2 regions of the Bradyrhizobium sp. CCBAU 11361 genome follow, and region 1 is predicted to be linked to the other one. Evidence: predicted binding sites of a transcription regulator. Region 1 holds the regulator's gene; the other holds the start of a gene.
The links. The regulator LexA, encoded in region 1, represses DNA repair genes until DNA is damaged. The targets are predictions, from matches to a motif close to TGTTCNNNNTGTGTTCNG.

Region 1 (4,181 bases):
CCCCGCAACCGGGATGCGACGCCATCCGAGGCGGACATGCAGGCTGAGGATTGAACGGACAGGCTACAGGTACCAGGCCAGCACGGCGTCGAGCCCGGCGGCCCCGATCACCGGCAGGGCCACCATCTGGCTCAGTCCAGACGCGCGAGCCTCGGCGGCCGCGGCTGAGCCGTCATGCGCGAGATCGTCGTTGAGTGCGGGCATACCGGTGGCCCAGGCTCCGCCGATGCTGCCGTCGCCCCTGGCGATGGATTTGTCCGCGTAGAGCGCGGCAAGGTCGGTCTGCGCGCTGCAATCGGCGGCGCGAAAGACCAGTGCCGAACGGGCCTCGTTCGGCACCCAGATCTCGAAGCGTCGCGCAATGGGCGTCGCCTGCGCGGAGAGGAAAGTCAGCACCCAGGTCTGGTCGACGCCGGTCCGATAGGGCACGCCGACGCCGAGATTGATGCCGACCTCGGCGGCGTCTTCCCAGCGCAGAAAACTCCTGGCGTTGTGCAGGTCCTTGATGATCAGCGGCAGGCCCGCTTTCCAGGTGCGTCCGGGCAGGCCGAAGCCGCGGGGAAACCTGGTGTGGCGGGAGTTGAACTCGAACATGTCGGCGGTGCCATAGTAGCCGTCGACGAGCCCCATCTCGTGGGAGATATCGGGGTCATTGTGCCAGAGCTCGATCGCGCCGACATGCGCCTCGTCGTCGCCGCAGAACAGCACCATGACGGCCTGCAAGAATTCGCCTGAAAACACCGGCACCGCCACGCCGCATGTGAGGCCGGCCGCGAGCGCCTGATCGGTCCGCTTGAAATAGGAGTTGGCGAATTTGGTGAGGATCACGGGATGGCCGCTGGCCCAGGCCTTGCCGGGAAGGCCCTCGTCGTATCCGAAACGCAAATTCTCGCTCACGGCCTTGAACGCGGACAGCCCTTCGCCATAGAGGCCGCCGCCGAATTCCAGCCGCATGCGCGTCCGGTCCGGCACCCAGAGTTCAACGACGCGAATGAAGGTTTTCATCGACCGTGTCCGCCGCCTCAAGCCAGTGACAGCATCGGCGATCTGGCCGCGGAGTGGACGTTCAAAATTCAGGCAGAGCCGCGCAAACTTCGTGCGACGGGGAGGCGCGGGGGATCTCCGCGGATTGGATTCTCAGGACGCAAACCGCACCACGTCGCCGGCCACGGCCGGCGATGGCGATTTCGATGCTGGCCCCGACCCGTGAGCCGGGGGAGCTGCCTCAGCCGATCGGCAGGCGGGTGATGGTCGGCCGACCATCGGCGATGACCTGCGGCTTGTGCTCGCGCTCGCCGACGGGCTGGGTCACCGGCAACTGCAGCACGGTCGCGCGCTGGCCTTCGACGAGCTGCGTCACCAGTACGTATTTGCCGTCGGGGAATTCGATCGCGTCGTGATGGCGATCGGGAATGTGCGGATCGATCTTGCCGAACTTGCCGACGCGGGAGTTGATGGTGCGCGTCCAGATCCAGCGATTGTCGTAGCGGACGTTGTCGGCGAAGGCGAGCTCCGTCCCCGGCAGCAGGCAGACCGCGACGGACATGTCGGCTTCAGAGGCGAAGCCGCGCGTCGAGGTGCCTCGGAAAGTGGTCGTGACGATCGTCTCGCCGACTTCTGCGGGACGCGTCGCGACGGCATGCAGACTGTAGTCACACATCGGGTGCTCCTCATTCAGGGATAGCGACCCGCGCCTCCTTCGGAGGCACTAGCCCCTATCAGAGTGGAAGCATGTTAGCGTCTTCTCGGTTGTAGGCAAATCTGCGACTTAGATCCGCAGGCTGCCATCACAATATCTTTTTCAAATGCACGAGGAACAAAGTCCGCTTCTGTGCATTTGGCGTGCGTCCCCGTCAGCGACCAGCAGGTGCCGACCAGCCCGAATATTGCCAGCGGGTTGCGACGGCTTCGCGACGGCGTTGCGGGCATTGCGCAATTGCTCGCTCGTCGTCGTCTGCGCTGCCTTGCGGACATGGTGTGACTGTGCGGCGAAGGCTTGCGACGCTGATGCTGCGATCAGCGTGATCGTGACGGCGCTCAAAACGATCTTGCGCATGATGGTCTCCTCGATCTCCAGCGTCGCGAAGCGATGAGGGCTTCGTGCGGCGTGCCCGAGGATGTACCGCTGGAGAGGGGCCGGATAATCTGTGCAAAACCAGAAAGACTATCCAGCCGGAGCGGACAATCGTCCGCTCCAATCGTCAACGCGCGGGTCGCCAACCGGCGGAGCGCGCTCAGTACTTGCGGTAAAGGCCGATCAGCTTGCCCTGAATCTTCACCCGGTTGGGCGGCAGGATGCGGACCTCATAGGCCGCATTGGCGGGCTCGAGCGCGATCGAGGCACCGCGGCGGCGAAAGCGCTTCAGCGTCGCTTCCTCGTCGTCGATCAGCGCCACCACGATGTCGCCGGTGTCGGCGCTCTCGTTGCGCTGGATCAGCGCCATGTCGCCGTCGAGGATGCCGGCTTCGACCATCGAGTCGCCGCGCACTTCGAGCGCGTAGTGCTCGCCCGACCCGAGCATGTCAGGCGGTACGCTGATGGTGTGGCTGCGGGTCTGCAGCGCTTCGATCGGCGTGCCGGCCGCGATGCGGCCCATCACCGGCACCGCAACGGGGCGTTCGCCCTCGTCCACGGAGGCGCTGGAGCTCGCTCGCACCTTGCCGAGATTGCCCTCGATGACGCTCGGCGTGAAGCCACGCCGGTTGCCGGCGGCGGCCTGGAGCTCGGGCAGCTTGATCACCTCGATCGCGCGGGCCCGGTTGGGCAGACGCCGGATGAAGCCGCGCTCCTCCAGTGCGGTGATCAGGCGATGGATGCCTGACTTCGAGCGCAGGTCGAGCGCGTCCTTCATCTCGTCGAAGGAGGGCGGCACGCCGCTTTCCTTCAAACGCTCGCTGATGAATCGCAGAAGCTCGTATTGTTTGCGCGTTAACATCTCGACCAAATCCCCCGGTTGATGTCGTTCGATTCCGAGACGGTGAATTCAGCGGCGAGCCGCTAGATGCTCGAAACAAATCATGAACGGACACTATATGTTCGATATGTGTTCCGCAACTGCTTAATTTACCGTGAACGCGACAAAGTTCGCGGAACGCGCACGACCTGCGGGTTCAGGCGGGCAGTCGCAGCACCTCGCAAGGCGTGCCGGCCTCGGCCTTGGGCGCGAACGGCGCGCGCACGAGAAGTGCCTGTGCCGCAGCGAGATTCGCAAGCAGCGAGGAATCCTGATGATTGACGGGAAGGGCGACAAGCGTGCCGTCGTCGCGCCGCTCCAGGCGTGCGCGCAGGTAATCTTCGCGCTGGTCATTGGCACCGACCTCGCGGCCGAGCACGGCGCGCTCGCGACGATGATGAATCACCGCGCGGCCCGACAGAGCGCGAATCAACGGCACCATGAACAGGAAGGCGCACACATAGGACGACACGGGATTGCCGGGCAGGCCGATCACACCCATCGCTCCTAACCGGCCGTGCATCATCGGCTTGCCCGGCCGCATCGCGATCTTCCAGAACGCCATCGCGATGCCTTCGTCCCTCAGCGCCTGCTGGACCAGATCGTGGTCGCCGACCGAGGCGCCGCCGGTCGTAATCAGGACATCGGCGCCGCTCTCGCGGGCACGGCGGATGCCGGCGGTGGTGGCCTCCAGCGTATCAGCGGCAACACCGAGATCGACGGTATCTGCGCCCTCCTGGCGGGCGAGCGCGTGCAGGGCGTAGCCGTTGGAATAGACGATCTGGCCGGGACCCGGGCTGATGCCCGGCATCACCAGCTCGTCGCCGGTGGCGAGGATCGCGACCTTCGGACGGCGGCGGACGGGGAGGTGCGGGTGATTCATCCCGGCGGCGAGTGCGAGGTCGCGCTCGGTGAGCCGGGTTCCCATGCGCAGGAGCACGTCGCCCTCGCGGAAGTCGACGCCGGCGGGGCGGATGTGCCGACCGGCGATAGCGGCTTCCTTGATCGTGATGCGCTTGCCCTCGGCGACCGTGTCCTCCTGGATCACGACCGCGTCCGCGCCAGCGGGAACGACGCCGCCGGTGAAGATTCGCACCGCTTCGCCGGCGCCGACTGCTCCCGCGAACGGCCGGCCGCCCGCCGCGACCTCGCCGATCACGGTGAGCTGTGCGTCGACCTTGGCCGCATCGGCCGCGCGCACGGCGTAACCGTCCATCGCCGACATCG
Region 2 (4,181 bases), on a different contig from region 1:
ATCTGCGCGATCAGATTGACGACGTTGCCGATGGCGGCGGAGGATTCCCGCAAGCGGTCGACATTGGCGCGGGCTTCCTGCGCTGCGGCACTGGCCTCGTCGGCGAGCTTGCCGGCCTCGCGAACCTGCGCCCCGATGCCTTGGGCGGACTGGGTGAACTTGTCGGCGGCATGGGCGAAGGTGGATGCGGTCGACTGCGCGGCGTTGGTGCGGCCGGTCAGGGCGTCGGTGCGGTCGCGAATGGCCGCAAGGGTCACGGCGGTCGCTTCGGCGCCGCCGGCCACCGAATTGGCGGCGCGCTCGAGCTGGCGAATCATCGCGCCCAGCTCGAGTTCCAGCAGTTCCAGGATTTCCCTGGCCGAATCGCCCTCAGTGGCCGGGCCGGGCTCGGAATGGGCCGGCGGCTGCGCAGCCTGCGGGGCGGCCGCAGGCGCAGCCATGTCCGGCAGACGCTTCCGAAATAGTCCGAACGCCATCAGGTCTCTCTTGTCGGGGGACGGTCGGACGTTATTTTCGCAGTCCGGAATGAAGTCAGGGTTAACGATGCCTGACATCTAGGCCCGAGGCATTACTGTGTTACCTTAAAGTCGTAGAGCCTCTTCATTTCGGTGGGTTGGCGGCCTATAAGGCCGCGCTTCCCACTCACCTTGGCTGACGATTCCTTTACGAGACCACGCATGGCCGGACATTCCCAATTCAAGAACATCATGCACCGCAAGGGGCGGCAGGATGCCCAGAAGTCGAAGCTGTTCGGCAAGCTGGCGCGGGAAATCACCGTCGCCGCCAAGCTGGGGACGCCCGACCCCGCCATGAACCCGCGCCTGCGCGCCGCCGTGATCGCCGCGCGCCAGGAGAACATGCCGAAGGACAATATCGAGCGCGCGATCAAGAAGGCGCTCGGCAGCGACGGCGAGAACTATGACGAGATCCGCTACGAGGGCTATGGCCCCGGCGGCGTCGCCGTCATCGTCGAGGCGCTGACCGACAACCGCAACCGCGCCGCTTCCGACATCCGCTCCTTCTTCACCAAGTCCGGCGGCAACCTCGGCGAAACCGGCTCGGTCTCCTTCATGTTCGACCGCACCGGCATCATCGAATACGACCGCAGCGTCGCCTCCGACGACGCGGTGCTGGATGCTGCGATCGAGGCCGGCGCCGACGACGTGATCTCGGGCGAAGGCGGCCACGAGATCTACGCCTCGACCGAAGGCTATCGCGACGTCGCCAAGGCGCTGGAAGCCAAGTTCGGCGAGCCGCGCAAGGCCGCGCTGATCTGGAAGCCGCAGAACACGGTCGCCGTGGACGACGAGACCGGCGAGAAGCTGCTCAAGCTGATGGACCTGCTCAACGAGCACGACGACGTCCAGCACGTCTACGCCAATTTCGAGGTGTCGGACGCGCTGATGGCGAAGATGGGCGGGTAGGGCCGTTAATTCCAAACTCCGCTGTCGTCGCCCGGCTTGACCGGGCGACCCAGTATTCCAGAGACGCCGGATGGATACGGAGAAGCCGGAGCGTACTGGATACCCCGCTTTCGCGGGGTATGACGCCGGAGTGTAGGGCGGGCGCCGTCCGACCATCACCGCGAACCCACTTCCCCTGTTACTTTCGTTCTGTTTCTGTTTCGCTCCAGGCAGCCAGCCGCTATCACTGGCCCATGACTGCGCTCCCGATTCGTGGCCCCGTTCGCATCATCGGCATCGACCCCGGCCTGCGCCGTACCGGCTGGGGCGTGATCGAGGCCGAGGGCAACCGCCTGATCTATGTCGCCTGCGGCTCGGTGGAACCGCCGGACGACCTGCCGCTGTCCAGCCGCCTGCTCGCGATCCATGAAGGGCTCGCGGCCGTTCTGTCCGATCACAAGCCGATGGAAGCCGCGGTCGAGCAGACCTTTGTCAACAAGGACGGCGTTGCCACCCTGAAGCTCGGCCAGGCCCGCGGCGTCGCCATGCTGGCGCCCGCAATGTTCGGCATCAGCGTCGCCGAATACGCGCCGAACCAGGTGAAGAAGACCGTGGTCGGTGCCGGCCATGCCGACAAGCAACAGATCGCGATGATGCTGAAGATATTGCTGCCGAAAGCCGAGCCGCCGTCAGCGGACGCCGCCGACGCGCTCGCTATCGCCATCACCCACGCCCACCACCGCCAGAGCACCGCGCTCAGGCTGAAGGTGGTGGGGATATGATTGGCAAGCTCAAGGGCCTGATCGATTCCTACGGCGAGGACTATGTCATCCTCGACGTCGGCGGCGTCGGCTACCAGGTGCATTGCTCGACGCGCACGCTGCAGCATCTGCCCTCGCCGGGCGAAGCCGCCGTGCTGTCGATCGAGACCTATGTCCGCGAGGACCAGATCAAACTGTTCGGCTTCCGCACCGACCAGGAGCGCGAATGGTTTCGCCTGCTCCAGACCGTGCAGGGCGTCGGCGCCAAGGTCGCGCTCGCGGTACTCGGCACGCTGGCGCCGTCCGACCTCGCCAATGCGATTGCCCTGCGCGACAAGGCCGCGGTGGCACGCACGCCCGGCGTCGGCCCCAAGGTTGCCGAGCGCATCGTCACCGAATTGAAGGACAAGGCGCCGGCCTTCGCCAATGTCGATCCCGCCGTGGTGCACCTTGCCGGCGCCGTCGACGACCAGCGCGCGCCGCGGCCAGTCGCGGATGCGATCTCCGCGCTGGTCAATCTCGGTTACGGCCAGCCGCAGGCGGCGGCCGCCATTGCGTCGGCCTCGCGCAGCGCGGGTGAGGGCGCCGAGACGGCGCAGCTCATTCGCCTCGGCCTGAAGGAACTCGCGAAGTGAGCGATCCCAAGGCCAACCGCATGGTTTCGCCCGAGCGCCGCAGCGATGACGTCGGCGACACCGCGCTGCGCCCGCAATCGTTGTCCGACTTCGTGGGCCAGCAGCAGGCCCGCAAGAATCTCTCGATCTTCATCGAGGCCGCGCGCAAGCGCGGCGAGGCGCTGGATCACGTGCTGTTCGTAGGTCCCCCGGGCCTCGGCAAGACCACGCTGGCGCAGATCGTGGCCAAGGAGCTCGGCGTCGGCTTTCGCGCCACATCGGGTCCCGTGATTGCCAAGGCCGGCGATCTCGCAGCGCTCCTGACCAATCTCGAAGAGCGCGACGTGCTCTTCATCGACGAGATCCATCGCCTGAGCCCGGCGGTGGAGGAAGTGCTCTATCCCGCGATGGAGGATTTTCAGCTCGACCTCATCATCGGCGAGGGCCCGGCGGCGCGCTCGGTGAAGATCGAGCTGTCGAAATTCACCCTCGTCGGCGCCACGACGCGTGCGGGCCTGCTCACCAATCCCTTGCGCGATCGCTTCGGCATTCCGGTCCGGCTCAATTTCTACACCATCGAGGAATTGGAGAGCATTGTCAGCCGCGGCGCGCGCGTGCTGAACGTCGGCATGAGCGCGGATGGCGCCAACGAGATCGCGCGCCGCGCCCGCGGCACGCCGCGTATCGCCGGGCGCCTGCTCCGGCGCGTGCGCGATTTTGCTTCGGCGGCGAATGCCGACACGATCGATCGCAAGATCGCCGATCACGCACTCAGTGCGCTCGAGGTCGACGCCGCGGGCCTGGATGCCATGGACCGCCGCTATCTCACGACCATCGCGATGAACTATGGCGGCGGTCCCGTCGGTGTCGAGACGATGGCCGCAGCGCTCTCCGAGCCGCGCGATGCGATCGAGGACATCATCGAGCCCTATCTGATCCAGTGCGGCTATCTCCAGCGCACCCCGCGCGGCCGGCTGCTCACCTCGCACGCCTTCCGCCATCTTGGCCTCGCCGAACCCAATCGCGATGCGGCACAGTTCGGCCTGTTCGGCACCGACGAAAGCGACGACTGATCGCCGCAGTCGATGAACCCACCGGTTCCATCCCGGCACTAATCCGAACGCGCGGCGAACATGATCGCCGCACACGGACTGGAGTGGGAAGGAATGGCGCCGACGGACGACACGAGGCTGCTCAAGACCATCGCGCCGCAGCTGCGCACGCCCGACGAGACCGAGGCGCTGCTGGATTCGATGCCGCTCGGCGAGCTGGCGTCGATGTGGTGCGCGCTTCAGCGCGTCAGCCGTCGCGACCAGGTCGGCAGCATCTGGGCCATCAAGGTCTATTTCGATCATCTGCCGCATCGCAGGCCGCAAGCCGCGCTCGATCTCGTGCTCGATGTT

Region 2: a site for LexA is predicted at 1,610-1,627, ahead of ruvC (crossover junction endodeoxyribonuclease RuvC). Genes of this name have one in related genera too.

The regions. Positions count from the first base shown of each region.
Region 1 covers NZ_LBJZ01000195.1:234,294-238,474, reverse strand. The annotation lists gene XI08_RS36670 (ComEC/Rec2 family competence protein) at 1-54, shown strand, start outside; gene XI08_RS36665 (GAF domain-containing protein) at 64-1,005, opposite strand; gene XI08_RS36660 (hypothetical protein) at 1,226-1,660, opposite strand; gene XI08_RS36655 (hypothetical protein) at 1,802-2,056, opposite strand; gene lexA (transcriptional repressor LexA) at 2,235-2,936, opposite strand; gene XI08_RS36645 (molybdopterin molybdotransferase MoeA) at 3,112-4,181, opposite strand, start outside.
Region 2 covers NZ_LBJZ01000199.1:275,136-279,316, forward strand. The annotation lists gene XI08_RS42800 (methyl-accepting chemotaxis protein) at 1-476, opposite strand, end outside; gene XI08_RS42805 (YebC/PmpR family DNA-binding transcriptional regulator) at 678-1,424, shown strand; gene ruvC (crossover junction endodeoxyribonuclease RuvC) at 1,658-2,185, shown strand; gene ruvA (Holliday junction branch migration protein RuvA) at 2,182-2,799, shown strand; gene ruvB (Holliday junction branch migration DNA helicase RuvB) at 2,820-3,851, shown strand; gene XI08_RS42825 (DUF6869 domain-containing protein) at 3,945-4,181, shown strand, end outside.